Regions from separate parts of the Streptomyces sp. NPDC093568 genome, predicted to be linked through region 2. Evidence: riboswitches for the same ligand, from Rfam matches in the RefSeq annotation. Region 2 holds a riboswitch; each other region holds the start of a gene.
The links. A riboswitch is a leader RNA that binds a small molecule or an ion and turns the genes downstream of it on or off. The one in region 2 is predicted to bind cobalamin.
Positions count from the first base shown of each region.

Region 1: linked by a shared signal. The riboswitch ahead of ACIRD7_RS17895 (ribonucleoside-diphosphate reductase subunit alpha) and the one ahead of ACIRD7_RS03165 (energy-coupling factor ABC transporter permease) in region 2 are both predicted to bind cobalamin.
Region 3: linked by a shared signal. The riboswitch ahead of ACIRD7_RS09960 (prenyltransferase/squalene oxidase repeat-containing protein) and the one ahead of ACIRD7_RS03165 (energy-coupling factor ABC transporter permease) in region 2 are both predicted to bind cobalamin.
Region 4: linked by a shared signal. The riboswitch ahead of ACIRD7_RS20910 (cobalamin biosynthesis protein) and the one ahead of ACIRD7_RS03165 (energy-coupling factor ABC transporter permease) in region 2 are both predicted to bind cobalamin.

Region 1 covers NZ_JBIWJD010000004.1:90,932-98,480, forward strand. Annotated here, with positions in the region: gene def (peptide deformylase) at 1-394, shown strand, start outside; gene ACIRD7_RS17880 (helix-turn-helix domain-containing protein) at 400-1,365, opposite strand; gene ACIRD7_RS17885 (hypothetical protein) at 1,458-1,697, shown strand; gene ACIRD7_RS17890 (ribonucleotide-diphosphate reductase subunit beta) at 1,610-2,623, opposite strand; gene ACIRD7_RS17895 (ribonucleoside-diphosphate reductase subunit alpha) at 2,623-4,980, opposite strand; cobalamin riboswitch at 5,104-5,261, opposite strand; gene ACIRD7_RS17900 (GNAT family N-acetyltransferase) at 5,297-5,803, opposite strand; gene ACIRD7_RS17905 (ATP-binding protein) at 5,976-7,549, shown strand, end outside.
Region 2 covers NZ_JBIWJD010000001.1:742,856-750,404, reverse strand. Annotated here, with positions in the region: gene ACIRD7_RS03185 (LD-carboxypeptidase) at 1-571, opposite strand, end outside; gene ACIRD7_RS03180 (prolyl oligopeptidase family serine peptidase) at 568-2,520, opposite strand; gene ACIRD7_RS03175 (M20/M25/M40 family metallo-hydrolase) at 2,538-3,842, opposite strand; gene ACIRD7_RS03170 (M55 family metallopeptidase) at 3,835-4,668, opposite strand; cobalamin riboswitch at 4,769-4,955, shown strand; gene ACIRD7_RS03165 (energy-coupling factor ABC transporter permease) at 4,985-5,686, shown strand; gene ACIRD7_RS03160 (energy-coupling factor ABC transporter substrate-binding protein) at 5,683-6,033, shown strand; gene cbiQ (cobalt ECF transporter T component CbiQ) at 6,037-6,786, shown strand; gene ACIRD7_RS03150 (energy-coupling factor ABC transporter ATP-binding protein) at 6,783-7,549, shown strand, end outside.
Region 3 covers NZ_JBIWJD010000002.1:93,262-100,810, forward strand. Annotated here, with positions in the region: gene ACIRD7_RS09935 (ferredoxin) at 199-432, opposite strand; gene ACIRD7_RS09940 (aldehyde dehydrogenase) at 436-1,893, opposite strand; gene ACIRD7_RS09945 (MBL fold metallo-hydrolase) at 2,076-3,101, shown strand; gene ACIRD7_RS09950 (nuclear transport factor 2 family protein) at 3,120-3,572, shown strand; gene ACIRD7_RS09955 (phosphotransferase) at 3,562-4,215, opposite strand; cobalamin riboswitch at 4,266-4,397, shown strand; gene ACIRD7_RS09960 (prenyltransferase/squalene oxidase repeat-containing protein) at 4,515-5,738, shown strand; gene ACIRD7_RS09965 (SCO2322 family protein) at 5,735-6,388, shown strand; gene ACIRD7_RS09970 (energy-coupling factor transporter transmembrane component T) at 6,412-7,542, shown strand; gene ACIRD7_RS09975 (ABC transporter ATP-binding protein) at 7,539-7,549, shown strand, end outside.
Region 4 covers NZ_JBIWJD010000005.1:61,242-68,790, forward strand. Annotated here, with positions in the region: gene ACIRD7_RS20895 (lysozyme) at 1-136, shown strand, start outside; gene ACIRD7_RS20900 (anion permease) at 290-1,522, shown strand; gene ACIRD7_RS20905 (hypothetical protein) at 1,554-1,775, shown strand; cobalamin riboswitch at 1,891-2,033, shown strand; gene ACIRD7_RS20910 (cobalamin biosynthesis protein) at 2,134-3,075, shown strand; gene ACIRD7_RS20915 (cobyric acid synthase) at 3,072-4,583, shown strand; gene cobN (cobaltochelatase subunit CobN) at 4,580-7,549, shown strand, end outside.

The DNA.
Region 1 (7,549 bases), on a different contig from region 2:
CGCCAACCAGATCGGCGTCGACCTGAAGGTCTTCGTCTACGACTGCATGGACGACGAGGGCAAGCGGCACGTCGGCGTCGTCTGCAACCCCAAGCTCGTCGAGCTGCCCGCCGAGCGGCGCCGGCTGGACGACAGCAACGAGGGCTGCCTGTCCGTGCCGACCGCGTACGCGCCGCTCGCCCGGCCCGACTACGCCGAGGTGACCGGGCAGGACGAGAAGGGCAACCCGATCAAGGTGCGCGGCACCGGGTACTTCGCCCGTTGCCTCCAGCACGAGACCGACCACCTGTACGGCTACCTCTACATCGACCGTCTCTCCAAGCGCGAGCGCAAGGACGCGCTGCGTCAGATGGCCGAGAACGAGCCGCGCTACCCCGTGGTCGCCAACGGCTGAGCCGCCTACGCGGCGGTCGGTCCCTGGAACGTCCTGCGGTAGGCGTTCGGGGTCGTCCCCAGCGCCCGGACGAACTGATGGCGCAGCGCCGCCGCCGTGCCGAACCCCGTCCGGCCGGCGATCGCGTCCACCGTCTCGTCCGTCCCCTCCAGCAACTCCTGTGCCAGCAGCACCCGTTGGCGCAGGATCCAGCGGTACGGCGTCGTGCCCGTCTCCTGCTGGAAGCGGCGGGCGAAGGTGCGCGGGGACATGAGCGCGCGCTCGGCGAGCTGCTCGACGGTGACGTCCTGGTCGACGTGCCGTTCCATCCAGGCCAGCACCTCGCCGACCGTGTCGCACTGGGAGCGGGGCAGCGGGCGCTCGATGTACTGGGCCTGCCCGCCGTCCCGGTGCGGCGGTACGACCATGCGCCGGGCGATCTTGTTGGCGACCTCGGGCCCCTGCTCCTGCCGCACGATGTGCAGACAGGCGTCGATGCCGGCGGCGGTGCCGGCGCTGGTGATCACGGGCCCCTCGTCGACGTACAGCACGTCGGATTCGACGATCGCCCCCGGATGCCGCAGGGACAGCTCCCCGGCGTGCTTCCAGTGCGCACTGCACCGCCGCCCGTCGAGCAGTCCCGCGGCACCCAGCACGAAGACGCCGGAGCACACGCTGAGCACCCGGGCGCCCCGGTCGACGGCCCTGACCAGGGCGTCCAGCAGGGCGGGCGGATAGTCACGGCTGACGTACTCGCTGCCGGCCGGCACCGCGATCAGGTCGGCCTCCTCCAGCCGCTCCAGGCCGTACGGCGTGGAGACGGTGAGTCCGCCGACATGGGTGCCCAGCGTCGGCCCCTCCGCCGAGACGACCGCGAAGTCGTAGACCGGCAGCCCCTCGTCGCTGCGGTCGATGCCGAACACCTCGCAGACGACGCCCATTTCGAAGAGATGTACACCGTCCAGGAGAACGGCGGCGACGTTTTTCAGCATGCTGCCAGTGTGCCTCGGAAGTGGCAGTAAATCGAGGGCGGGCGGCAGTCCTGCCACTGTTCGTAAGGAGTGTCAGGCGCGACAGTGGTGTCATGACTACAGAACAGACAGAGACACTGCTCGCCATGGTCGTCGTTCTCGGGATGTTCGTCCTCCTGGTCCTCCCGTCAGTGATCGGGATCGTGCACGACCGGCGCATCGACCGTCAGATCAGGGAGGCCCAGGGACGCAACGAGAACGAGGCTCAGAAGTCCTCGTCCAGGTCGACGGTGCCCTCCACCGCCACCTGGTACGCCGAGGGGCGCCGCTCGAAGAAGTTGGTGAGCTCCTGAACACCCTGCAGCTCCATGAAGGAGAAGGGGTTCTCGGAGCCGTACACCGGAGCGAAGCCGAGGCGGCTCAGCCGCTGATCGGCGACACACTCCAGGTACTGCCGCATCGAGTCGGTGTTCATGCCCGGGAGGCCGTCACCACACAGGTCGCGCGCGAACTGCAGCTCGGCCTCGACGGCCTCCCTCAGCATGTCGGTGACCTGCTGCTGTAGCTGGTCGTCGAAGAGCTCCGGCTCCTCCTTGCGGACCGTGTCGACCACGTCGAACGCGAAGGACATGTGCATCGTCTCGTCGCGGAACACCCAGTTGGTGCCGGTCGCGAGGCCGTGCAGCAGGCCCCGGCTGCGGAACCAGTAGACGTAGGCGAAGGCGCCGTAGAAGAACAGGCCCTCGATGCAGGCGGCGAAGCAGATGAGGTTGAGCAGGAAGCGACGCCGGTCGGCCTGGGTCTCCAGCCGGTCCAGCTTCTCTACCTCGTTGATCCACTTGAAGCAGAACTCCGCCTTCTCGCGGATCGAGGGGATGTTCTCGACGGCGTCGAAGGCCGCCGCCCGGTCCTCCGGGTCGGGCAGGTAAGTGTCCAGCAGCGTCAGATAGAACTGGACGTGCACGGCCTCCTCGAAGAGCTGCCGGCTCAGGTAGAGCCGCGCCTCGGGGGAGTTGATGTGCTTGTACAGCGTCAGCACCAGGTTGTTCGCCACGATCGAGTCGCCCGTCGCGAAGAACGCGACCAGCCGCCCGATCAGGTGCTGCTCGGCGGGGCTGAGCTTCGCCAGGTCCGCGACGTCGGAGTGGAGGTCGACCTCCTCGACGGTCCAGGTGTTCTTGATGGCGTCCCGGTAGCGCTCGTAGAAGTCGGGGTAGCGCATGGGACGCAGAGTCAGCTCGAAGCCGGGGTCGAGCAGGTTCTGAGCACGGTGGGACATTACTGGCAGGCCTCGCAGGACTCGGGGTTTTCCAGGGAGCAGGCGATGGCCTCTTCGGAGGTCGCCTGCACGGGGACGGATGCTTGTGCCGCGCGGGCGATGCGGGTCGCTGGGCGCGAGCGCAGGTAGTACGTCGTCTTCAGGCCCGACTTCCAGGCATACGCGTACATCGAGGAGAGCTTGCCGATGGTCGGCGTCTCCAGGAAGAGGTTCAGGGACTGGGACTGGTCGAGGAACGGGGTGCGTGCCGCGGCCATGTCGATGAGTCCCCGCTGCGGGATCTCCCACGCCGTGCGGTACAACGCCCGTACGTCCGCCGGGATCCAGGCGAAGTCCTGCACCGAGCCGCCCGAGTCGCGCAGCGCCTCCCGGGTGCGGGCGTCCCAGACGCCGAGCTCCTTGAGGTCGTTGACCAGGTAGGAGTTGACCTGGAGGAACTCGCCGGACAGCGTCTCGCGCTTGAACAGGTTGGAGACCTGCGGCTCGATGCACTCGTAGACACCGGCGATGGACGCGATCGTGGCGGTGGGGGCGATGGCCAGGAGGAGGCTGTTGCGCAGGCCGACCGCCGCGATCCGCTCGCGCAGGGCCGCCCATCGCTCCGGCCAGGTCAGCTCGACGCCGTAGTGGTCGGGGTGCAGCACGCCCTGGGCCGTACGGGTCTTCTCCCAGGCCGGCAGCGGGCCGCTGCGCTCGGCGAGGTCGGCGGAGGCCTCGTACGCGGCGAGCATGATGCGCTCGGCGATGCGGGTGGACAGGGCGCGGGCCTCCGCTGAGTCGAAGGGCAGCCGCAGCTTGAAGAAGACGTCCTGCAGGCCCATCGCGCCAAGGCCCACCGGGCGCCACTTGGCGTTCGAGCGGCCCGCCTGCTCGGTCGGGTAGAAGTTGATGTCGACGACGCGGTCGAGGAAGGTGACGGCGGTGCGGACGGTGGCGTCGAGGCGCTCCCAGTCGATGTCGCCGTCGTCCACGAAAGCACCGAGGTTGACGGACCCGAGGTTGCAGACCGCCGTCTCCCCGTCGTCGGTGACCTCCAGGATCTCCGTGCAGAGGTTGGAGGAGTGGACGACATGGCCCGGCAGCGCCGTCTGGTTGGCGGTGCGGTTGGCGGCGTCCTTGAAGGTCATCCAGCCGTTGCCGGTCTGCGCCAGGGTGCGCATCATGCGGCCGTACAGCTCACGGGCCGCGATGGTCTTGCGCGCGAGTCCCGCCGCCTCCGCCTTGCGGTAGGCCGCGTCGAACTCCTCGCCCCACAGGTCGACCAGTTCGGGCACGTCGGCGGGGGAGAACAGGCTCCACGGCTCGTCGGCGTTGACCCGGCGCATGAACTCGTCCGGGATCCAGTGCGCGAGGTTCAGGTTGTGCGTACGCCGGGCGTCCTCACCGGTGTTGTCGCGCAGTTCCAGGAACTCCTCGATGTCGGAGTGCCAGGTCTCCAGGTAGACCGCGGCGGCACCCTTGCGCCGGCCGCCCTGGTTCACGGCGGCGACGGAGGCGTCGAGCGTCTTCAGGAACGGGACGATGCCGTTGGAGTGGCCGTTGGTGCCGCGGATCAGCGAACCGCGGCTGCGGACGCGGGAGTAGGCGATGCCGATGCCGCCGGCGTGCTTCGAGAGGCGGGCGACCTGGTGGTAGCGGTCGTAGATGGAGTCCAGTTCGTCGAGTGGGGAGTCGAGGAGGTAGCAGGACGACATCTGGGGGTGCCGGGTGCCGGAGTTGAACAGCGTCGGGGAGGACGGCAGGTAGTCGAGGCGGCTCATGAGCCCGTAGAGCGCGGCGACTTCGTCGACCGCCCGCGAGGTGTCGTCCTCGGCGAGACCGGCCGCGACGCGCAGCATGAAGTGCTGGGGCGTCTCGATGACCTTGCGGGTGATGGGGTGCCGGAGCAGATAGCGGCTGTGCAGGGTGCGCAGGCCGAAGTAGCCGAAGCGGTCGTCGGCGGCCGGGTCGACCAGGGCGTCGAGGCGGGCCGCGTGGAGACGCGCGAACTCGGCGGTGCGGTCGGCGATGAGGCCCTCGCGGTGGCCGACGGCGACCGACTCGGTGAAGGACGTCACGCCCTGCGAGGCGGCCTCGGCGGCGATGGAGACGGTCAGCAGCCGGGCGGCCAGCCTGGAGTAGGCGGGGTCCTCGGAGATGAGACCGGCCGCCGCCTCGGTGGCCAGCTCGCGCAGCTCCGCCTCGTCCGCACGGGCGGACCGGCCGCGCAGCGCGGCGGCGGCGACCCGGCCGGGGTCGGCGTCGGGGAGATCGGCGGTCAGCTCGGTGAGGGTCCGCAACAAGGCGGTTCCCGGGGCGTCCTCGTCGGTCGGGACGACTGAGGCGGCTGAGGCCGGATCTGCTGGCGCGATGGTCACGTGGGGCTCTCCCTCGCTCGGCACGGGGGCCTTGCGGAGGGCAGGGGGCAGCACACGAGCGCACGCGGCGTCGCGTCCACCGGCCCATTCCACGAGGCCCGGACGTCAGTGCGCACCGGCCGGGTGGCCGGGCGCGCTGTCGGCAGGTCCTCGGACTGACTCCTGTGCGGGGCGTCTGAGAGAACAGACATGCACAAGTACACCGTTGCGGGACAGTTCCGGATTCGCACCGGATTCCCCTGCGGCGACAGCGAGGACGAGCATACATCTTGTGCTCACCCGCCACGCCACCCCCAGATGTTGTGTCGGGGTGGTTTCAGAGCGTCAACTCATAGGTGAGAAGAGTGATGTCGTCGAGGTGCGGGACGGGGTTCCAGTCCCGCTCGGGTGTGCGGACGAAGCCCAGCCGTTCGTAGATGCGGTGGGCGCCGTGCATGGTGCGCTGGGTCGACAGGACGATCCGCACACAGCCCTCCGCGGCCCGTGCCCGGTCGACGCAGGCCCGCACGAGGGCCTCGCCGGCGCCGCGGCCGCGGGCCGCCCGGTCGACGGCGAGCATCCGGATCTCCGCCTCTCCGGGACGGGCGATGTCGGCCATGGGCCCGCCGGCCGGCACGAAGGTCACCCCGCCCAGCAGCCGGCCGTCCTGGACGGCCACCAACACCTCGGCGGCGAGAGCCCGCTTGGCCACGTCCCTCAGTTCCCCGAGGTATTCGTCACTCTCGCCGAAGTCGAGGAGGCCGTCCTGGAGGTAGGCCTGGGCGGTGAGCTCACCGAGGGTGTCGTACTCGGCGGGTTCCACGGGCCGGATCACGATGTCCATAGGGCCGAGTCTGCCGGACGGGCAGGACGGCGAGCCCGGGTTTTCTCGCCGAGGGCCGCCGGGTTGCGGGGCGTTCCTGGAGTGCTTCCATGGAGATAGGCGTCGGAGCCCGCGGCCCCTCCGTTTCGAGCCCTCCAGGAAGTTTCGAGCTCTTCTCGGAAGGAGGCGCAGCATGACGTCGGTCGTCCGTCGCCCGCCGGGCAAGAAGCGGCCGCGGAACGCGCCGATGGCGACGCTCGCTCCGCGGCGGGCGGGCAGCTGGGCCAGGCAGGGAATGGTGGGGCACTGGCACAGGCTGACGATCCGTCTGGAGGCCCGCCGCGGCAGCACCCACTCCAAGAAGTGGCGCCGGTGGTTCACGTACACCAACGTCACCAGGGTCGTCTGGACGGTGGCCGCCCTCGCGTTGCTCGCCTGGATCGTGGAGGGCCTGTACATCTTGATCTCGAGCCGCACGACCGGCTTCGAGAAGTGGCGGCAGGGCAACGAGGGATTCGAAACCGTCCTGCGCTTCGTCGGCCCGGTGCTCGCCGCGTCGATCGCCGCCACGCTCTTCCTGTTCTGGTGGTACCGGTGGACCAAGCGGCGCTATCTGGCGAAGGCGCGGGACGACCCCCACGGACTGGTGCTCACCGCCGGCCCGGACACCGCGGAGATCGTGGGCCGGGAGGAGATCGTCCGGGTCATCGCCGAACGGTTGCGCGAGCGCGAGACACGCCGCCCCTATCTGCTGGTCGGCGGAGTCGGCGTGGGCAAGACCGCCGTCCTCGTACGGCTCACCGAACTGCTGGCCGAGCAGAACGCCGTACCCGTGCCGATCCGGCTGCGGGACGCGAACGGCGGCACCGACCTGAACTTCGAGCGCATGGCCAAGCAGCGTTTCACCGAAGAGGCGCCCCGGGGCATCCTCGCGCGCGGCAAGACCGATCGGGTCTGGCAGCAACTGCTCGCCGACGACAAGCCGGTCGTCATCGCCGACGGACTGGAAGAGGCACTCCTCGGCGACGGCCAGAACCGGGACAACATCATCCGGCGGGCCATCGAGCGCGCCTACGAGGAGAAGCTGCCCCTCGTCATCGCCTCCCGCCCGCACAGCCCGCTGGAGAGCACCCCGGCGGCGATCGTGGAACTCGAACCGCTCAGCGAGGAGGAGGCCCTGCGCTTCGTGCAGGCACGGGTGCCGGACACGGACGAGCGCCGCGTGGACTGGATCGTGGAGACGGCGGAGGTGACCGAGTCCCCCGTCTACCTTCAGATAGCCCGCGAGCTTCATCGCCACGGAGCGCTGGAGCACGACCGGCCGGACGCCGACCCGCAGCACATGAACACCCGCAGCCGCGACCGCGGCACGCTGCGACTGTGGCTGCTGCAGACCTGGGACGAGGCGCTGTGCGAGGGCCGGCTGCGCGAGGGCGTCGCGCTGAGCCGCCGGGAGCGCCGCGACACCCTCGAAGTGGTCTCCGCGCTGGCCTGCGTGGGGCTGCTCCAGGACAAGCTGGAGGTCGGCCTCGGGGAACTGCTGGACTCCGATGTCCACCCCGGGCCCGCTCGGCGCGCGCAGGCCCGCGCCGAGCACCTGTGGAGCAGCGGACGCGGCTTCGACCGGTACGGCAAGCGAGGGAACGTCTTCTCCGAGTGGCACAGGCAGCAGATCTGGGACGTGCTCTGCCAGCGGCTCGGCCCGCAGGAGCGCACGCGGCTGCGCGGCGGGAACATGGACCAGTGCCGGGCCGCCCTGGCCCGGAT
Region 2 (7,549 bases):
AGCCGCCGAGCGTGACGCCCCGCGCCCGGCCCGGGACCAGTGCGGAGCCGGTGGAGGTGATCGTGCGCACGGACTCCGGATCGAACAGCGTGGCCCGCAGATGGTCCTGCGCCCGCGCGCTCTTGATGAAGTCGACGCCGGCCGCCATCGGCCCGTACAGCGTGGCCAGACCCAGCCGGGTGGCGAAGGCCTCGTGCAGCACGGTGATGTCGCTGAAGCCGACGAACACCTTCGGCCCGGCCGCCCGCATCGCGTCCCAGTCGAGCAGGTCGATCATCCGCTGCACGCCGTAGCCGCCCCGGGCGCACAGCACGGCGTCGACGGAGGGGTCGCACCAGGCCCGCTGGAGGTCGGCCGCGCGGTCGACGTCCGTGCCCGCGAGGTAGTCGAACTCGCCGTGCCGGTCCAGCACATGGGGCGCCGCCACCGGGTCGAGGTCCCAGCCGCGCAGCACGTCGAGCCCGGCCTGCAACCGCTCCTCGGGCACCGGTCCGCTGGGGGCGACGACGGCGACGCGGGCGCCGGGGGCGAGTCGGAACGGGCGGGTCAACGGACGTACGGGACCGGTCACTTGGCGAGCTCCAGCTTGGGGATTCCGGGCGGCGTCAGCCCGAAGACCTGGGCATACAGGGAGAGTTCGGACTCCAGGACGCGCACCATCGTCTCCGCGCGCCGGAACCCGTGCCCCTCCCCCTCGAAGGCGATGTAGGCGTGCGGGATCCGGCGCCCCTCCAGCCGGGCCAGGAACCGCTCGCACTGCGCGGGCGGGCAGATCACGTCCTCCAGGCCCTGCAGCAGCAGGAACGGCACGGTGAGACGGTCGGCGTGCGCCGCGGGCGAGCGCTCGGCGTAGCGCGCCGGCACCTCGGCGAACGGGCCGACGAGCGACTCCAGGTACTGCGACTCGAAGTCATGGGTCTCGCCCGAGGCCCAGCCGGCCAGGTCGAGGATCGGGTAGAGGATCGTGCCGCAGGCGAAGACGTCGGTCGTGGTGAGCGCCGCGGCGCTGGTCCAGCCGCCCGCGCTGCCGCCCCGGACGGCGAGCCGGTCGCGGTCGGCGGTGCCCTCGTCGGCGAGGGCGAGCGCGACGGCCGCACAGTCCTCGACGTCGACCACGCCCCACTGCTCGCGCAGCCGCTCGCGGTACTCCCGCCCGTACCCGCTGGAGCCGCCGTAGTTGACCTCGGCGACCCCGATGCCGCGCGAGGTGAAGTAGGCGATGGTGAGGTCCAGCACGAGGGGCGCCCGGTCGGTGGGGCCGCCGTGGGCCCAGACGACGTAGGGCGGCGGTGTGTCGGCGGGGGCGACGCAGCCGGGGTTGTGGGGCGGGTAGATGTGCGCGTGGATGTCGTCGCCGGCGGGGCCGGTGAAGGTACGGATCTGCGGCTCGGGGTAGTAGGCGGGATCCACGGCGTCGTCGTGCGGGGCGCCGATCACCCGGGAGTGGCCGGTGCGGGTGTCGAGTTCGACCACCTCGTAGGCGCTGCGCGGGCTGGCGCCGACGGCGATCACCCGCTCGCCGTGCACCGCGAGGGTGGGTGCGAACTCGGTCCAGGGGCCCGCCGAGTCGACGATCTCGCCGGTCTCGGGGTCGAGAACCCCGAGGGCGGTGGAGCCGCGGCCGTGGACGACCGCGACGAGCCCGCTCGCCAGCGGCGCGAACCAGCTCAGCCCGAGCTTCCACAGCGGGCCGCCGAACTCCTCCTCGCGCGGGCACACGGGTTCGCCGTCCCGGTAGAGGTTCCACCAGCCGCTGCGGTCGCTGGCGTACAGCAGCCGCCCGTCGGCCGACCAGTCGACCTGGGCGATCGATTCCCGCGGTCCCCCGGCGACACCGCGCGGACGGCCGAACGTGCCGTCGTCGCCGACGTCGGCGACCAGCAGTTCCGTGCCGTCCCAGGGCATCCGCGGATGGTCCCAGGCCAGCCACGCCGCGCGCCGCCCGTCGGGCGAGAGCCGCGGGCCGGTGACGAACCGGTGCCGCTCACCGGTGAGTTCCCGCACGGCGGCCCGGTCCCCGGCGGCCGAGCCGTCCAGCGGTACGGCGGCCAGGACGCGCCGCACGTCCGTCGGCTCCTGGCCCGTGAACTCCTCCAGCACGCACCACACTTCACCGCGTTCCAGCCGCAACTGCGGCTCCACCCAGCGCAGTCCACCGCCCACCCCGGACACGGGAGTGAGCGGACGAGGCTCCTCACCCTCCTCGTACCGGTACAGCCGCTGATCGGCGAAGTCGACGAAGACGACGAGCGGCCGGCCGTCGACCACGGCGCCCGCCCACGGCTGACCCCCGTACTCGACGACCCGGCTGCGCACGTTCCAGGGAGCGGGCAGCACGGACGTCTCCTCCCCGTCGGCGCGCCGCCGCACCAGCGTGCGCCGCCCGCCCTCGGTGGGGCGTGGTTCGGTCCACCACGCCTCGTCACCGACGAAACCCACGTACTCGGGCCGCCCCTCGTGCGTCGCGGCGACGGCCGCGTCGATGGGCGAGGGCCAGGAACCGTACGCCAGCGTCCGCACTGTCTCCCCTACCTCGTCTAGGCCGTGCGCAGAAAGCGGTCGAGTACCCGCACACCGAAGTGCAGTGCCTCGACCGGCACCCGTTCGTCGACGCCGTGGAACATGGCCCCGTAGTCGTAGCCCTCCGGCAGCCGCAGCGGCGAGAAGCCGTAGCCGGTGATGCCGAGCCGCGAGAACTGCTTGGCGTCGGTGCCGCCGGGCATGCAGTACGGCACCGTGTGCCCCTCGGGCGCGAACTCCTCGACGGCGGCGCGCATCCTCGCGTACGTCGGCGAGTCGAGGGGCGACTGGAGGGCGACCTCGCGATGGTGGAACTCCCAGTCGACGTCCGGTCCGGTCAGCTCGTCGATGGTCGCGCCGAACTCGTCCTCGAAGCCCGGGAGATACCGTCCGTCGACGTACGCGACGGCCTCGCCCGGGATGACGTTGACCTTGTAACCCGCCTCCAGCATGCTCGGGTTGGCGCTGTTGCGGACGGTCGCCTCGACGAGCTTGGCCGCCGGGCCGAGCTTGTGCATCAGGCCGTCCACGTCGTCCAGGTCGGCGTCGAGGCCGTACAACGCCGCGAGTTCGGTGAGGGCGGCGCGGACCGTCGGGGTCAGGCGGACCGGCCACTCGTGGGCGCCGATCCGGGTGACGGCGGCGGCGAGGCGGGTGACCGCGTTCTCCCGGTTGGGGCGGGAGCCGTGCGCGGCCCTGCCGCGCGCCGTGAGCTTCAGCCAGCCGGTGCCGCGCTCCCCGGCCGCCAGCGGGTAGATCTGCCGTCCGCTGCCGTCGTGGACGGTGAACGCCCCGGACTCGCCGATGCCCTCGGTACAGCCCTCGAACAGTGCGGCGTGCCGGTCCGCGAGGAAGCCGGAGCCGTCCGCCGCGCTCGCCTCCTCGTCCGCGGTGAACGCGATCACGACGTCCCGGCGGGGGCGCACGCCGGCGCGGGCCCAGGCGCGGACGACGGCGAGGATCATCGCGTCCATGTTCTTCATGTCGACCGCGCCCCGGCCCCAGACGACCCCGTCGCGGACCTCACCGGAGAAGGGGTGCACGGTCCACTCGCCGGCCTGCGCGGGTACCACGTCCAGGTGACCGTGGACGAGCAGCGCGTCCGCCGAGGGGTCGCTGCCCTCGAAGCGGGCGACTACGTTCGTGCGGCCCTTCGTGCGCTCCAGGAGGGTGGGCTCCAGGCCCGCCTCCGTCAGCCGCGCGGCGGCGTACTCGGCGGCGGGTCGCTCCTGGCAGTCGCCGCCCCCGCGATTGGTCGTGTCGATGCGAATGAGGTCGGACGTGAACGTCACGACCTCCTCCAGCGCCTGCCCGTCAGCCATACTGCTCCTCCACCGCGGCCGAGACGATCGTGGTGACCGCCTTGAAGGTACGGATTCCCTCGTACATGCGCTCGCTGGTGTACGCCACCTTTCGCTCGCCGATACGTTCGACGCCCGGGACGACGGTCGCGGCCATGGCGAGATGCTCGGCGTCGAACTCGACGGCGACGGTGAACGGACCGCCGTTCACCGGCTGCTGACGGACCGCCAGCGCGGCCGCCTCCTTGGCCGCCGCGCGGATGTCGGCGGCGGTCCTGGCCGGTGTACGGCACACGGCGGCGTACCGCGAGACGTGGTCCTTGACGGCGACCTTCAGCGCCCCGGGCGCGTAGCCGAGCGCGTCCTCGCAGGCCACGTCGTCGCCGGTGACGAGCACGACGGGCACGCCGTACTCGGCGACGACATGGGCGTTCAGCAGGCCCTCGCTGGCGCGTACGTCGTTCAGCCACACCCCTGTGACGGAGTTCGCGAGGTAGGTGTGGGCGAGGACACCTTCCATGCCGGCGCCCGCGTGGTAACCGACGAAGGCGATGCCGTCCACGTCACCGTGCTGCACGCCCTCGACCATGGACAGCGACTTGTGCCGGCCGGTGAGCATCTCGGCCCGCTCGTCGAGCCGTTCGAGCAGCAGATTGCGCATGGACCAGTGCGCCTCATTGATGACGACGTCGTCGGCGCCGCCGTCGAAGAACCCCAGCACCGCGGCATTGACGTCCGAGGTGAACATCCCCCGGCACCGCTCCCACTGCGGTGTCCCGGGCAGCACGTCGCCCGGCCAGGTCACCCCGGTGGCGCCCTCCATGTCAGCACTGATGAGGATCTTCATGCTCCGTCACGTTACGCGCCCGCGCGCGAACCCGCCACGAAGCGGACGAACGCCGCTTTCACGCCCCCGAGGCGTGCTTGTCAGCCACCGTGTCCGGGCACTACTGTCACCACGCCTTGGTGAACGGGAAATCCGGTGTGATGCCGGTGCGGCCCTCGCCACTGTGAATCGGGAAGTCCGGCTCCGGCCCTCACGGGCAGCCACTGGGTTCTTCGGGACCCGGGAAGGCGGAGCACGGGCGGTGTCACCCGTCAGCCAGGAGACCGGCCAAGGCGCGTCAACCATCCACGAGGTGCTGGAGAGGGTCTGCTGAGCCATGCACATAGCCGAGGGTTTCCTGCCTCCGGCGCACGCGGTCGCCTGGGGCGTCGCGTCCGCGCCGTTCGTCGTACACGGAGTCCGATCACTCACCCGTGAGGTCAGGGAGCACCCCGAGAGCACACTGCTCCTCGGCGCCTCCGGAGCCTTCACGTTCGTCCTGTCCGCGCTGAAGCTGCCCTCGGTGACCGGCAGCTGCTCGCATCCCACCGGCACCGGCCTGGGCGCCATCCTCTTCCGGCCGCCGATCATGGCGGTCCTCGGCACCATCACCCTGCTCTTCCAGGCGCTGCTGCTCGCCCACGGCGGCCTGACCACGCTCGGCGCCAACGTCTTCTCGATGGCGATCGTCGGGCCCTGGGCCGGGTACGCCATCTACAAACTGCTGCGGCGCTACGACGTGCCGCTGATGGTGGCCGTCTTCTTCGGCGCGTTCCTCGCCGACCTGTCCACCTACTGCGTGACCAGCGTCCAGCTGGCCCTCGCCTTCCCCGACCCGAGCAGCGGATTCCTGGGCGCGCTCGGCAAGTTCGGCTCCATCTTCGCCGTCACCCAGATCCCGCTCGCGGTGAGCGAGGGCCTACTCACGGTGCTCGTGATGCGGCTGCTGGTGCAGTCGAGCAAGGGCGAACTGACCCGGCTGGGCGTGCTCCTGACGAAGAAGCGGACCGGGAGCGAGACCGAGGCGGTGGCCCGATGAGCAGGAACACGAAGATCAACGTCCTGTTGCTGCTCGTGGTGGCCGCACTGGCCGTGCTGCCGCTCGCGCTCGGGCTCGGCGACCACAAGGAGGAGCCGTTCACCGGTTCCGACGGTGAGGCGGAGACGGCCATCACCGAGATCGAACCGGACTACAAGCCTTGGTTCTCACCGCTGTACGAGCCGCCGTCCGGTGAGATCGAGTCGGCGCTGTTCTCCCTCCAGGCCGCCCTCGGCGCCGGTGTTCTCGCCTACTACTTCGGCCTGCACCGGGGCCGGCGGCAGGGCGAGCAGCGCGCGCTGGAGCGCGCGAGGGCCGGCGAGGAACCCAAGGCCGACAAGGTCTGACGGATGCTGCCGATCGACGCGGCGGCGCACAGCAGTCGCTGGCGCCGTCGTCATCCCGTGGACAAGGCCGTGCTCGGGCTCGGCCTCACCGTGCTCGCGATCTCGCTGCCGCCCTGGCCGGGCGCCGCGCTGGTCCTGGTCACCGCGCTCGCCGTGCTGCTGGGTCCGGCGGGCGTGCCCGCGCGACGGCTGTGGCGCGCCTATCGTGTGCCGCTCGGCTTCTGTGTGACCGGCGCGGCCACCCTGCTGGTCCAGGTGGGCGGCCCGGAGGGCTTCGTGTCCCTCGCCGACGACGGCGGGTCGCGCGCCGGGGAGCTGCTGCTGCGCACCTCGGCCGCCTCGCTCGGCGTGCTGCTGTTCGCGTTCACCACCCCGATGTCCGATCTGCTGCCCCGGCTGGTGCGGGCGGGGGTGCCCGCACCCGTGGTCGACGTCGCCCTCGTGACGTACCGCATGAGCTTCCTGCTGCTGGACTCGGTGCGGCGCATCCGGGACGCCCAGGCCGCGCGGCTCGGGCACACCAGCAGGGCCGCGGAGTGGCGTTCGCTCGCCGGGCTCGGCGCCACCGCGTTCGTACGGGCCTTCGACCGGGCGACCCGGCTCCAGGCCGGGCTGGCCGGGCGCGGCTACGACGGCACCCTGCGCGTCCTGGTGCCCGAGGCGAAGGTCTCCGTCCGCTTCACGGCCGCCAGTTGCGCACTGCTCGCGACGCTGGCCGCCCTCACCCTCGTACTGAAAGGGGCCCTGTCATGAGCGAGCCCGCCGCCCTGGTCGCCCTGCGGGGCGCGTCGTACGCCTACGAGGACGGCCCCGTCGTGCTCAGCGGCCTCGACTTCGACGTGCGCGAGGGCCGCGCCCTGGCGCTGCTGGGCCGCAACGGCAGCGGCAAGACCACGCTGATGCGGCTGCTCAGCGGCGGACTCAGGCCGCGCGAGGGCCGGTTGACGGTGGCGGGGGCGCCGGTCACCTACGACCGCAAGGGGCTGACCCGGCTGCGGACCACCGTGCAGCTGGTGGTGCAGGACCCCGACGACCAGCTCTTCGCCGCGTCCGTCGCCCAGGACGTCTCCTTCGGCCCGCTGAACCTCGGCCTGCCCGACCCCGAGGTGCGCGCGCGGGTCGACGAGGCGCTCGCCGCCCTCGACATCACCGCGCTGGCCGACCGGCCCACGCACCTGCTGTCGTACGGTCAGCGCAAGCGCACCGCCATCGCCGGGGCGGTCGCCATGCGGCCGCGCGTGCTGATCCTCGACGAGCCGACCGCCGGGCTCGACCCCGACGGCCAGGAGCGGCTGCTCGTCACGCTCGACGGGCTGCGCGCGAGCGGCACCACGGTGGTGATGGCCACGCACGACGTCGACCTCGCGCTGCGCTGGGCCGACGACGCGGCACTGCTCACGCCGGACGGTGCCCGCACCGGCCCGGCGCCCGAGATGCTGGCCCGCACCGACCTCCTCCAGCAGGCCGGTCTGCGGCTGCCCTGGGGCGTCGCGGCGACCCGGCTGCTGCGGGCACA
Region 3 (7,549 bases), on a different contig from region 2:
GATGGGGGTCGCCTTCCGGCCCAAAAGCTGCCTTCCGGCCTCTCAGCCCGGACCGTCGACGTCGGCCCCGGCGGAAGCCGTGTGCCTCCTGCCAGAGTCGGCTACTCCGGTTCGAACTCCCTCACTCGCCCCGTAGGCCACTTCCAGAATAGAACGAATGCCCGGAAATGAACCCCTCGGCGAACAATTTTTCCGGCGCTATTCCTCGGGCGGGAACACCGGCTCCCCGCTCCCCAGCAGCGTGATCACGATCGCCTCCACCGGGCAGCTCTCCGCCGCCGCCAGGATCCGCTCGTTGGCGTCGGTCTCGGGGTCGGCCGGGTGGGACTGGCGGCCGGTGTCGAGGCGGAAGCCGTCGGGGGCGTGGTGGACGCACTGGGCCGAGCCGATGCACACCGACCGGTCGACCTCGACGTGCCAGCGGTCTCCCATCCCCTACGCCTCCCAGCCGGCCGGCAGGTGGATCATCTTGTGCTCCAGGTACTCCCCGTACCCCTCGGGCCCGAACTCCCTCCCCAGGCCGGAGTTCTTGTAGCCGCCGAACGGGCCCAGCATGTCCAGGCTGAAGGTGTTCACCGAGTAGGTGCCGGTACGGACCTGGCGGGCGATGTCGATGCCGTGCGCGGTGTCGGCCGTCCAGACGCTGCCGCTCAGGCCGTAATCGGAGTCGTTCGCGATCTTCACGGCCTCGGACTCGTCGCCGTAGGGCAGCAGGCAGATGACCGGCCCGAAGATCTCCTCGCGGGCGATCCGCATGGAGTTGTCGACGTCCCCGAAGAGGGTCGGCTCGACGTACCAGCCCTTCTCCAGGCCCTGCGGCCGTCCGCCGCCGGTCAGTATCTTCGCGCCCTCCTCCTGCCCGATCCGGATGTAGTCGAGGTTGCGGCGCCGCTGCCGCTCCGCGACCAGCGGGCCGACCTGGGTCGCCGGGTCCAGCGGGTCGCCGACCACCAGCGCGCCGGCCGCCGCGGCGAAGGCCTCGGCGAACTCGTCGTAGCGGGAGCGCGGGAGCAGGATGCGGGTCTGGGCCACGCAGGCCTGGCCGTTGTTCATCCAGGCGGCCGGGACGACACCGGCGACGGTCGCCTCGACGTCCGCGTCCGGCAGCACGACGGCCGCCGACTTGCCGCCCAACTCCAGGGTGACGCGCGTGAGATTGCGGCCGGCGACCTCCATGACGCGCTTGCCGGCGGCCACCGAGCCGGTGAAGGAGACCTTGTCGATCCGGGGGTGCCCGACCAGGTACTCGCTCACCTCGCGGTCGGCCGGGAGGATGGACAGCACGCCCTCCGGCAGCCCGGCGTCCTTCGCGATCTCGGCGAGGAGATAGGCGTCCAGCGGCGACTCGGGCGACGGCTTGAGGATCACCGTGCAGCCGGTGAGCAGCGCGGGCGCGAGCTTGGCGGCGGCGACGAACTGCGGGACGTTCCAGGGGACGACGGCCGCCACGACCCCGACCGGCTCGCGCCGCACGAGGATCTTCCCGAGGACACCGTCCCTGGTCTCCTCGTAGGTGAAGTTCCGCGCGACCGTGATCGCCGAGTCCCACACCATCATCGCGCCGAGCGCCTGGGCGAGGACGCTCCAGGAGTACGGGGAGCCGTTCTCGGAGGAGATCACGCGGGCGATCTCCTCGTGCCGTACGGCGATCGCGTCCTTGATGCGGGTGACGACCTCGATCCGTTCGTCGAGGCTCATCCGCGGCCAGGGCCCCTCGTCGAACGCCTTGCGCGCCACCGCGACCGCCCGGTCGACGTCGGCCGCCGAGGCGTGCGGCACGCGGCCGATGACCTCTTCCGTGTGCGGCGATATCACCTCGATGACGTCCTTGCCGAGGGGGTCGGTCAACTCCCCGCCGATGAACAGCTGTCCGTGTTCCACGAGCTCGGTCATGACCGACTGCCTCCCCGGAGCGTGACTCTGACGATCCATCAGATACTCGGATACAGGAACTGATACCAGTTCCACTCGGAGGAGTCCACGGACCGCACGTAGATGACCCGGGCTCCCATCGGAACGTGTTCTAGTTATAGTGGCCGGGTCGGCCGGAACGTGTCGCGGCGATTGGGGAGCCCATGGCGCAGATCTACGACCACGGCGGCGGCGTCCGGTCCATTCAGGTCCCCATCCCCGACAACCCCCTCGGCCACACCCTCGTGTACGTCGTCGACACCGACCGGGGCCCGGTGCTCGTCGACACCGGCTGGGACGACCCGGCCTCCTGGGACACCCTCACCGAGGGCCTGGCGGCCTGCGGGACCGCGCCCGCCGATATCCACGGCGTGGTGATCACCCATCACCACCCCGACCACCACGGCCTGTCCGGCAAGGTGCGCGAGGCCTCCGGCGCCTGGATCGCGATGCACGCGGCGGACGCGGCGATCGTCCGGCGCACCCGCACCACCCGGCCCGAGCGCTGGTTCACCTACATGGCGGCCAAGCTCACGGCGGCCGGCGCCCCTGAGGCCCATGTGGCTCCCCTGCGCACCCCCCGGCGCCGCACCCTGCCCGGCCTCTCCCCCGCCGCCCCCGACCGCGAGATCGTCCCCGGCGAACTCCTCGACCTCCCCGGCCGCCGCCTGCGCGCGATCTGGACGCCGGGCCACACACCGGGCCACGTCTGCCTGCACCTGGAGGAGGACCACCCGGCCCGGCTCCCCGGCCACGGCCGCCTGTTCTCCGGCGACCACCTGCTCCCCGAGATCACCCCGCACATCGGCCTGTACGAGGACCCCGACGACACGACCGTCACCGACCCCCTCGGCGACTACCTCGCCTCCCTCGAACGCGTCGGCCGCCTCGCCCCCGCCGAGATCCTCCCGGCCCACCAGCACACGTTCACCGACGCCGCCGCCCGCGTCGCCGAGTTGCTGACCCACCACGAAACCCGCCTCACCGACCTCCTCACCCTCCTCGCCACGCCTCTCACCCCCTGGCAGCTCGCCGAACGCATGGAGTGGAACCGGCCGTGGGACCAAATCCCCTACGGCTCACGCAACATCGCGATCGCGGAGGCCGAGGCCCATCTGCGGCGGCTGGTGAAGCTCGGGAGGGCGGAGGCGGTGGCGGGGAGTGAGCCGGTGACGTACGTGGCGGTGTGACGCGGCAAGATGGGCGCCATGGATCCCTTGGCCCTGCTGCTCGCCGAGCGAGCCTGCGAGCGCCTCGTCGTCGACTTCGTCCACCGCCTCGACCTCGGCGAACCGGCCTCCGTCGCCGAGCTGTTCACGGATGACGGCACATGGGAGTGGCCGGCGGGTGAGCGGCTGGTCGAGGGGCGGGACGCGCTGCGCGGGTACTTCGGATCCCGTCCCGCCGACCGACTCTCGCGTCGCCTGATGTCCAACGTTCTCGTGACGGTGACGTCCCCCGACACCGCGACGGCGACCTCGTACTTCACGACGTACCGGGTCGACGGCCACGAGGGCGCCCTGATCCCGCCGGGGCCTCCGGTTCAGGTGGGGCACTACAAGGACACCTTCCGCCGGTCGGCCGACGGCACCTGGCTGCTCTCCGCCCGAGTCCTCCACCTGGCCTTCGGCGGCCCGACCCCGCGAGCGCCTAGGCCATGAACGACTGAACCAACTCCTCCGCCCCACCCAGCACTTCGACCTCCCGCACGGTCATCGTGGGATTGGCGGCCCGGCGGCGCAGGGCCTCGGTCAGGCCGTCCCGGGTGAGGGCGGAGGGGTCGGTGAGGAGGGCGGTGATCATCGCGCGGGCGGGGGCGGCGTACCGCTCGTCCGCCAAGGCCACCTGCGCGAGGATCACCGCGGACATGCCCCAGTCCAGGCCCGGGTCGCCCACCTCCGCGTTGGCCCAGTCGATGACGTAGGGGCCGTCGGGCGTGAGCAGCACGTTCTCCGGGTGGAGGTCCAGGTGGACCACCCGGCCGGGGACGGCGTGCAACTGCCGCAGGAGGCGGGCCAGCAGCTCCCCGGACTCGCGCGGGCCGATGTCTCCCGCGACCAGGGCCTCCAGCATCGTCGGCCCGTACAGCCGCTGCATGACCAGGTCGGAGCGCGAGGAGTCGGCGAGCCGTACCCGGGGCACCGGGTAGCCGTGGGCGCGCAGGCGTTCCATCAGGGCGCCCTCGGCGAGGCCGTCGGCGTAGCCCTCCCGGTCGCGGCGCAGCACCCACGCCTCGTCGATCTCGTACACATCGGACGCGCGCCCCGAACCGAGCAGCCGTCCGGTCCTCCCCGTGATCCCCATACGGCCGAAGCTACCCCCGTCCACAGCCTCCCCTCAGCCGCTTTCCTACGGGCCGGTAGAGTGACCGCGTCGTCATCACACCCGTACGGGGGAAAGCCGGTGCAAATCCGGCGCTGACCCGCAACCGTAATCCGGTCGTCGAAGGGCCGGTGAGCCGGATCGCCGCGTACGGGACAGTGACCGGCTCACGTGCCCCGGCAGCCTGCCGGAGCGCGGCACCGTCGAGGTATACGGAGCCGAGCCGCCGGGGGTTTTCCCTGTGCTGCCCGGTTTCCCCTAGGGAAGGGCACCCGCCGATCATGTACGTCCGCCGCAGCGCAGCGGCCCTGGCCGCCACTGTCGTGATCGGCGCGGCCGCGCCCGCCGTAGCCGCCGACCCGACCCCCTCCGCGTCGCCGTCGAAGGCGTTCCCCGCCGAGCTGTACGGCGACTCCGACCCCACGTACGACGGCGTCTGGCGCCAGTCCCTCGCGCTGCTCGCGCAGGACACCGTGGGCGTGAAGCCGGCGAAGGGGGCGGTGGACTGGCTGCTCGGGCAGCAGTGCGCCAACGGGGCCTTCGCGCCCTACCGCGCCGACACGAGCGCGGACTGCGGTGCCAAGACCCTGGTCGACACCAACAACACGGCCGCCGCCGTCCAGGCACTTGCCGCGCTCGGCGGGCACGACACCGCCGCCGACAAGGCGGTGTCCTGGCTGAAGTCGGTCCAGAACAAGGACGGCGGCTGGGGCTACATGGCGGGCGGGGCCACCGACGCGAACTCGACGTCGGTCGTGGTCGGCGCGCTGGCCGCCGCGGGCGAGAAGCCCGCGGAGGCCGTCAAGGGCGGGAAGTCCCCGTACGACGCGCTCATCGGGCTGGCCCTGCCTTGCAAGGGCGAAGGTGCCGGAGCCTTCGCCTTCCAGCCGGACAAGAAGGGCGCCCTCGCCGCCAACGCCGACGCGACGGCCGCAGGCGTCGTCGGCGCGCTCGGCAAGGGCCTCGTGGTGAGCCCCGGCAAGCCGGCGGAGGCGACCTGCGCCGACGGCTCCTCCCCGCAGCAGGCCGCCGCCAACGGCGCCGCCTACCTCACCAAGGCCCTCTCCAAGGACGGCCACCTGAAGTCCGCGCTCCCCGGCGCCGAGGACCAGCCCGACTACGGCAACACCGCGGACGCGGTCGTCGCCCTCGCCGCGCGCTCCGGTGCCGACGCCGCCCGCGAGCCCCTGCGCTGGCTGGAGCGGAACTCCGCGCGGTGGGCCGCCCAGAGCGGGCCGGCCGCCTACGCCCAGCTGATCTTCGCCGCCCACGCCACCGGCGCCGACCCCCGCGACTTCGGCGGCGCCGACCTGGTCAAGCAGCTCAACGCGACCGGCCCGGCACCGCAGACCTCCGCGGAGGCGACGGCCAAGCAGGAGAAGGACACCAAGGACGACAAGGGCGACAGCCCCTTCGGTGTGTGGTGGTACGTCGGCATCTTCCTCGTCGTCGGTATCGGCATCGGCTTCCTGCTGAGCGGCCGCAAGAAGGGCCCGCAGGCGTGATCCGCCGCGTCCTCGCCCCGCTCCTGGCCGCGCTGGTCGTGCTGACCGGCGCGGCCCCGGCCGCCCAGGCGACCGGCTACCGCTACTGGTCCTTCTGGGACCGCGACGGCGGCTCCTGGGTCTACGCCACCCAGGGGCCGTCGATCACCCGCCCGTCCGACGGCGACGTCCAGGGCTTCCGCTTCGTGGTGAGCGAGGACTCCAAGGACGCGGCACAGCCGAGGGGCGCGGCCGAGTTCGCGGTGATCTGCGCGCGTACGCCCGCGCAGGACGGCAAGAAGCGGGTGGCGCTGGTCCTCGACTTCGGTACGGCGGCCGACGCCCCGTCGGGTGAGGCGCCGCCAAACCGGCGTACCGCGTGCGCGCGCGTGGCTCCCGACGCCTCCACCGCGGAGGCCCTGGCGGCCGTGGCCAAGCCGCTGCGGTACGACACCAACGCCCTGCTGTGCGCCATCGCCGGGTATCCGCAGAGGGGCTGCGGGGAGCCGGTGTCGGGCGACAGCGGGAAGCCGAAGCCCACCGACCGCACGGCCGGTAAGGACGACGACTCGAACGGCGGCGCGGGACTGGGGCCGGCCGCCGGCGCCGCCGTGGTGGCCGTACTGGCAGCTGCGGCGATGTGGCAGGCACGACGGCGGCGGCCTCGATGACAGGCAAGACGGCGGCGGCCTTGATGGCCGGCAGGCCCGCCGCCCAGCCCGACCCCACCCACCGCCGGCGCCACTCGGCCCTCCACCCCGGCGCCTGGTGGCTCTGGTCCCTCGCGCTCGGTACCGCCGCCACCCGCACCACCAACCCTCTCCTCCTCGCCCTGCTCACAGCGACGTCCGCCTACGTCGTGGCGACCTGCCGCCCGGACGCCCCCTGGGCCCGCTCCTACGCCGCCTTCGTCAAGCTCGCCCTGGTCGTCATCGTCATCCGCCTCGTCTTCGCCGTGGCCCTCGGCTCCCCCATCCCCGGCACCCATGTGATCGTCACGCTCCCCGAAGTGCCGCTCCCGGAGTGGGCCCAGGGCATCCGCCTGGGCGGCCGGGTCACCGCCGAGACACTGCTCTTCGCCCTCTACGACGGCCTGCGGCTGGCCGCGCTCCTCATCTGTGTGGGCGCGGCGAACTCCCTCGCCAACCCGGCCCGCCTCCTCAAGTCCCTCCCCGGCGCGCTCTACGAGATGGGCGTGGCCGTGGTCGTCGCGCTCACCTACGCCCCCCACCTCATCGCCGACGTCCAGCGCCTGCGCGCCGCCCGCCGGCTGCGCGGCCGCCCCGACACCGGTGTGCGCGGCCTCCTGCAGGTCGGACTCCCGGTCCTGGAGGGCGCGTTGGAGCGCTCGGTCGCCCTCGCCGCCGCGATGGACGCGCGCGGTTACGGCCGTACCGCCGACGTCCCGCCCCGAGTACGCCGTACGACCGCCGCCCTCACCCTCGGCGGTCTGCTGGGCGTCTGCGCCGGAACGTACGGCCTGCTGACCGCCGAGGGCGGGACGTACGGCCTGCCGGTCCTCCTCGCCGGACTCGCCGCCGCGCTCGCGGGCCTGCGGCTGGGCGGACGCCGTTCGCCGCGGACCCGGTACCGCCCGGACCGCTGGGACGCCCGGGCCTGGCTGGTCGCCGGTTCCGGCGCGGCGGTCGCCGCCCTGCTGGCCCTGGCCGCCGACCGCGACCCGGCGGCGCTGCACCCCGGCCTGGTCCCCCTCGTCGCCCCCACCCTCCCGCTGTGGCCCGCGGCGGCCGTGCTCATCGGCCTGCTCCCGGCCTTCGTCAGCCCCGCACACCGCAGTCCCGCCGCCCGCAAGGAGACGTCGTGATCCGCTT
Region 4 (7,549 bases), on a different contig from region 2:
GACCGCGGGCTCGATGCCGGCCGGGTGGCAGTTCTGGACCTTCTGGCAGTACGACAACAGCGGCAGCCTGCCGGGTGACCAAAATCTCTTCAACGGCTCCATGAACCAGCTGAGGAGGTTCGCCCGGGGCTACTAGCCCGGCGACGCCTGGGCCGTGCGGCGACCTGCGGATCGAAGGTTTCCGCTTCCGGCGCTCGCAGACACCGTGCGGCCCACCCCAGTTCACCTTTCGTTCATCCAGGTTACCTACGTTCGTCCGGCCAATGACCTCGAACGATTGCCTGGGTAAATGGAAAACTTCTCGCTGATCCTCGCGATTGTGGTGGTAACCGCACTCGCGTTCGATTTCACGAACGGTTTCCACGACACCGCCAACGCGATGGCCACGACCATCTCGACCGGTGCGCTCAAGCCCAAGGTCGCGGTGGCCATGTCCGCCGTACTGAACCTTGTAGGCGCCTTCCTCTCCGTGGAGGTCGCCAACACGATCTCCAAAGGTCTCGTCGACGAGACCGGCATCCGCCCCGAGGTCATATTCGCCGCGTTGGTCGGCGCGATCCTCTGGAACCTGCTGACCTGGCTCGTGGGCCTGCCCTCCAGCTCCTCGCACGCCCTGATGGGCGGCCTGATCGGCGCCACCATCGCCTCGGCCGGCGTCGGCGCCGTCCACGGCGACGTGCTCGTCACCAAGGTGCTGATCCCGGCGATCGCCGCCCCGCTGGTCGCGGGCATCGCCGCGCTGCTGGCCACGCGCCTGACGTACTCCCTCGGCAAGAAGGCCGACGGCAACGCCTCCAAGAAGGGCTACCGCGCCGGGCAGATCGCCTCCGCCGGCCTGGTCTCCCTGGCTCACGGCACCAACGACGCGCAGAAGACGATGGGCATCATCACCCTCGCCCTGGTCGCCGGCGGCACCCTCGCCCCCGACTCCGACCCGCCCCTGTGGGTCATCCTCACCGCGGGCCTGGCCATCGCGCTCGGTACCTACCTCGGCGGCTGGCGCATCATCCGCACCATGGGCAAGGGCCTGACCGACCTTCAGCCGCAGCAGGGCTTCGCCGCCCAGACCAGCGCGGCCACGGTCATCCTGGCCTCCTCGCACCTCGGCTTCTCCCTCTCCACCACGCACTCCGTCTCCGGTTCGGTGATGGGCGCCGGCCTCGGCCGCAAGGGCGGCGTCGTCCGCTGGTCGACGGCCACCCGGATGTTCGTCGCCTGGGGCCTGACCCTGCCGGCCGCCGCCCTGGTCGGCGCGCTCGCGGAGTACGTGACGGGCTTCGGCGCCTGGGGCACGGCCGTGGTCGCCGTCTTCCTGGTCGCCTCCAGCGCCGTGATCTGGAAGATCTCCCGCCGCGAGGTCATCGACCACACGAACGTCGTCGAGACGGACGAGGCGCCCGGCGTGGTCACCACCGCCATGGCCGCCGTGACCCCGCCCCCCGCGGGCACGCCCGCCGAGGACCTCACGGCCACGATCCCGGCCCCGTCCAACGAGCCGGCCTCCTCCCAGGCCACCGTCTGACCCGCCCGGTTACCAACCAGAAAGAAGAACCATGAAGATCGACTGGGCGGCCCTCGGCTCCGTCTTCGGCGTCAGCCTCGTGGTCACCGTGGCCCTGGTGGGCCTGTTCACCCTCGGCATCGCCGGCCTGTCCCGCCGCGAACGCGCGGTCGCCCAGGGCGACTCGGCCGCACTCGCGGTCACGGGCGCGTACGCCTGCTTCGCCGCGTGCACGGCCGCGGTGGCGTACGGGATCTATCTGATCGTCGCCTGACACACGGCGCGCATCACCTGAAACACCCGAGGCGCGGGACGGACGACCGTCCCGCGCCTCACCGTTGTGTGGGCCTTCGCACACTCTCCCGTCGCAGGTCAACGGCAAGTTGACGCCCCTTCCAACCCCATGGTGGACTGCCGGGGCCAAGTACGGCGGTAGGAGAGGAAGCCGGTGTGAATCCGGCGCGGTCCCGCCACTGTCACCGGGGTAGAAAGCCCCGGGAGCCAGGAACTCTCACCGCCGGTCTCGTCGAACCAGGGCGTGGACACCCTGAGTGAGGACATGACGCGATGCTCGCCTGCCGATCGACACGCAGTAACAGACCCACGTGTGACCCCACGGTCGGCTGACCCCGATGCGAGCCGATCGCGTTTTCGCGTACGGCGCCGCCGCCGGACTTCTCGGTGACCTGCTGCTCGGCGATCCCCGCCGGGGGCATCCGGTCGCCGCGTTCGGGCGGGCCGCCGGCGCCGTCGAGAAGGTGTTGTGGCGCGACGACCGCGCGTGGGGTGCGCTGCACACCGCCGTGTGCGCCGGTGGCGCCGTCGCCCTCGGGGCACTCGCCGCGCGTGCCGTACGTACCTCTCCCGCCGCCTCCGTCGCGCTGACCGGCGCCGCCTGCTGGGCCGTCGTCGGCGGAACCTCGCTCGCCCGCGAGGCCCGGAGCATCGGAGGGGCCCTCGACGCGGGGGACATCGAGGGGGCACGGGCCCGGCTGCCGCATCTGTGCGGACGGGATCCGCAGGCGCTGGACGCGGACGGGATCGCGCGGGCGGTCGTGGAGTCCGTCGCCGAGAACACCTCCGACGCGGTCGTGGGGGCCCTGGTGTGGGGTGCCGTCGGCGGGGTGCCGGGACTCCTCGGGTTCCGGGCCGTGAACACGCTGGACGCGATGGTCGGCCACAAGTCTCCCAAGTACCGCCGCTACGGCTGGGCTTCCGCCCGGCTCGACGACCTGGCCGGCTGGCCGGGGGCCCGGCTGACCGCCGTGCTCGCCGCAGTCGCCGGGGGCGATCCCCGGGGTGCCGTACGAGCCTGGCGCGCCGACGCCGCGCAGCACCCGAGCCCCAACGCCGGTCCCGTGGAGGCCTCGTTCGCGGGGGCGCTCGGGGTGCGGCTCGGGGGGACCCTGTCGTACGGCGGGCGGGTCGAGCACCGGCCCGTGCTCAACAAGTCCGGGCGGGCCGTCGAAACCGCCGACATCGAGCGGGCCGTACGGCTGTCGCAGCGCGTCGGCTGGCTCGCGCTCGGCGTCTGTGCCGCCGCGCGCCGTATCGCGAAGGGGCGTACGTCATGACGGGCGGGGGGCTTCTCGTCGCCGGCACCACCTCCGACGCCGGCAAGAGCGTCGTCACGGCCGGGATCTGCCGCTGGCTGGTCCGGCAGGGGGTGAAGGTCGCGCCGTTCAAGGCGCAGAACATGTCGCTGAACTCGTTCGTCACGCGCGAGGGCGCGGAGATCGGGCGGGCGCAGGCCATGCAGGCGCAGGCCTGCCGGGTCGAGCCGACCGCGCTCATGAATCCGGTGCTGCTCAAGCCCGGTGGCGAGCAGAGCAGTCAGGTCGTGCTGCTGGGCAAGCCGGTGGGTGAGCTGAGCGCACGCGGGTACCACGGCGGGCGGCAGCAGCGGCTGCTCGGAACCGTGCTGGACTGTCTCGCCGAGTTGCGGGGCACGTATGACGCGGTGATCTGTGAGGGGGCCGGCTCTCCGGCCGAGATCAATCTGCGCCGGACCGACATCGTCAACATGGGCATCGCCCGCAATGCCGGACTCCCCGTCCTCGTCGTCGGCGACATCGACCGCGGCGGCGTCTTCGCCTCGTTCTTCGGGACCGTCGCGCTGCTGTCCCGTCAGGACCAGGAGCTGATCGCCGGGTTCCTCGTCAACAAGTTCCGCGGCGACGTCTCGCTCCTCGAACCCGGCCTCGACATGCTGCACGACCTCACCGGGCGGCGGACGTACGGCGTCCTGCCCTTCCGGCACGGGCTCGGCATCGACGAGGAGGACGGGCTGCGGGTCTCCCTGCGGGGCACGGTACGGGAGTCGAACGTCGCCCCGCCCGTCGGCGAGGACGTGCTGCGGGTCGCCGTCTGTGCCGTCCCCCTCATGTCCAACTTCACCGACGTGGACGCGCTCGCCGCCGAACCGGGCGTCGTCGTACGGTTCGTGGACCGGCCGGAGGAGCTGGCCGACGCGGATCTCGTCATCGTCCCCGGGACCCGGGGGACGGTTCGGGCGCTGGAGTGGCTGCGGGAGCGGGGGCTCGCGGACGCCCTGGTCCGCCGGGCCGCCGAAGGACGGCCCGTCCTCGGCATCTGCGGCGGCTTCCAGGTCCTCGGCGAGCACATCGAGGACGACGTCGAGAGCCGGCGCGGACAGGTCGAGGGGCTCGGGGTGCTGCCCGTCCGGGTGCGGTTCGCCCGGGAGAAGACCCTCACCCGGCCGGCCGGCGAGGCGCTCGGGGAGCCGGTGGAGGGGTACGAGATCCACCACGGCGTCGCCGAAGTGACCGGGGGCGAGCCCTTCTTGGACGGCTGCCGGGTCGGCCGGACCTGGGGCACGCACTGGCACGGCTCACTGGAGTCGGACGGTTTCCGACGGGCGTTCCTGCGCGAGGTGGCGGCCGCCGCGGGCCGCCGGTTCGTGCCGGCGCCGGACACGTCGTTCGCCGCGCTGCGCGAGGAGCAGCTCGACCGGCTCGGCGATCTGATCGAACAGCACGCGGACACGGACGCGCTGTGGCGGCTCATCGAGTCCGGCGCGCCGCAAGGACTGCCTTTCATTCCACCGGGAGCGCCCGCATGAGCACAGTGTTGTTGTTGTCGACCGCCGACACGGACCTGCTGGCGGCCCGGGCCGCCTCCGGGGCCGACTACCGCATCGGCAACCCGACCCGCGTGGACGTCGAGACCGAGCTGCCCGCGCTGCTCGACGGAGCCGACCTCGCCGTCGTCCGGCTGCTGGGCGGCAAGCGGGCCTGGGAGGACGGGCTCGCGGCGCTGAAGGCGTCCGGTGTCCCGACCGTCCTGCTGGGCGGCGAGGCCGTTCCCGACGCCGAGTTGATGGCCGAGTCGTCCGTCCCGGCCGGTGTGGTCGCCGAGGCGCTGAAGTACCTCGTCGAGGGCGGACCGGCCAACCTCACCGAGCTGGCCCGGTTCCTCTCCGACACCGTGCTGCTGACCGGCGAGGGGTTCGTCGAGCCGCAGAAGATGCCGGAGTACGGCGTCCACGGCGACCGTACGCTCCAGGAGGGCCGCCCGACCGTGGGCGTGCTCTTCTACCGGGCCCATGAGCTCAGCGGCAACACCGCGTTCGTGGACACCCTGTGCGACGCGATCGAGGCGCACGGCGCCAACGCGCTTCCCGTGTACTGCGGTTCGCTGCGCGGCGCGGACTCCGAGCTGTACGAGATCCTCGGCCGGGCGGACGCCCTGGTCGCCACCGTGCTCGCCGCCGGCGGCACGCACGCCTCACAGGCCTCGGCGGGCGGCGACGAGGAGGCGTGGGACATCGGGGCGCTCGCCGACCTCGACGTGCCGGTGCTGCAAGGACTCTGCCTGACGTCGTCCCGGGCCGCCTGGGACGAGTCCGACGCCGCCCTCTCCCCCATGGACGCGGCGATGCAGGTCGCGATCCCGGAGTTCGACGGCCGTCTGATCACCGTGCCGTTCTCCTTCAAGGAGCAGGGCCCGGACGACGTGCCGGTGTACGTGGCCGACCCGGAGCGGGCCGGGCGCGTCGCCGGGATCGCCGTACGGCACGCCCGGCTGCGGCACAAGCCGAACGCCGACAAGAAGCTCGCGCTCGTGTTCACCGCCTACCCGACCAAGCACTCGCGCGTCGGCAACGCGGTCGGCCTGGACACGCCGGCGTCGGCGGTGCGGGTGCTGGACGCGCTGAAGGCGGCCGGGTACGGGCTGACCGAGTACCCCGACAACGGCGACGAGCTGATCCACCGGCTCATCGAGGCCGGCGGGCACGACGTCGAGTGGCTGACCGAGGACCAGCTGGCGTCTGCGCCCGCGCGCGTGCCGCTCGCCGACTACCAGGCGTGGTTCGACAAGCTCGACCCGGCACTGCGGGAGGCGATGACCGAGGCGTGGGGCGAGCCGCCGGGCTCGCTCTACGTCGACGGGGACGACATCGTGCTGGCCTCCCTGCAGTTCGGGAACGTCGTCGTGATGATCCAGCCGCCGCGCGGCTTCGGCGAGAACCCGATCGCGATCTACCACGACCCGGACATGCCGCCGTCGCACCACTACATGGCGGCCTACCGCTGGCTGGAGAACTCGTTCGGCGCGGACGCCGTCGTGCACATGGGCAAGCACGGCACGATGGAGTGGCTGCCGGGCAAGGGCCTCGGTCTGAGCGGCGGTTGCGCCCCGGACGCGGTGCTCGGCGACCTGCCGCTGATCTACCCGTTCATCGTCAACGACCCCGGCGAGGGCACCCAGGCCAAGCGGCGCGGGCACGCCACGGTCGTCGACCACCTCGTGCCGCCGATGGCCCGTGCGGACACCTACGGCGACCTCGCCAAGCTGGAGCAGCTCCTCGACGAGTACGCGCTCGTGTCCGACCTGGACCCGACGAAGGCGCCCGCCGTGCGCGCGCAGATCTGGACGCTGGTCAAGGCGGCCGAGCTCCATCACGACCTGCATGTCGAGGACCAGCCGGACGACGACGACTTCGACGAGTTCGTCATGCACATCGACGGCTATCTGTGCGAGATCAAGGACGTGCAGATCCGGGACGGACTGCACATCCTGGGCGGCGGGCCGGCCGGTGAGGCGCGGGTCAATCTCGTGCTGGCCGTGCTGCGCGCCTCGCAGGTGTGGGGTGGGCAGGCGAACGCGCTGCCGGGGCTGCGGGCGTCCTTCGCGGCCCATTTCGGCCTGGTCGAGAAGGAGTTGCTCGCCGAGCCGGGGGCGCCGGTGAAGGTGCCGGTGGAGCTGACCGACCTCGTCGAGGGGCCGTCGCGTACCGCCGCCGACGCGATCGATCTGCTGGAGCAGCTGTGCCGGCGGGTCGCGGAGGGGATGGAGGCGCGGGACTGGGATGTCTCGCTCGTCCCGGCCGTGCTGCGTGGCGTGCTCGGTGTCGAACTCCCCGACGGTGTCGCCGTGCTGGAGTTCGCCTGCGCCGAGGTGGTGCCGCGTCTCGCGAGGACCACCGACGAGATCGACCACATTCTCCGGGCGCTGAACGGTGGTTACGTCCCCGCCGGTCCGTCGGGTTCGCCGACGCGCGGTCTGGTCAACGTGCTGCCGACCGGGCGGAACTTCTACTCGGTCGACCCCAAGGCCATTCCGTCCCGGTTGAGCTGGGAGGTCGGGCAGTCGCTCGCGGAGTCGCTGGTGCAGCGGTATCTGCAGGACACCGGTGAGTATCCGAAGTCCGTCGGCCTCACGGTCTGGGGTACGTCGGCGATGCGTACGCAGGGCGACGACATCGCGGAGATCCTGGCACTGCTGGGGTGCCGTCCGGTGTGGGACGAGGCGTCGCGGCGGGTGACCGGTTTCGAGATCGTTCCGCTCACCGAACTCGGCCGTCCCCGCATCGACGTCACAGTCCGCATCTCCGGCTTCTTCCGGGACGCGTTCCCGCACGTGGTCGGCCTGATCGACGACGCCGTGCGCAAGGTCGCCGAGCTGGACGAGCCCGCCGACCGGAACTACGTGAAGGCGCACGCCGACGAGGACACCGCCGGGCACGGCGACCGGCGCAGGGCCACGGCCCGGATCTTCGGCTCGAAGCCGGGTGCCTACGGCGCC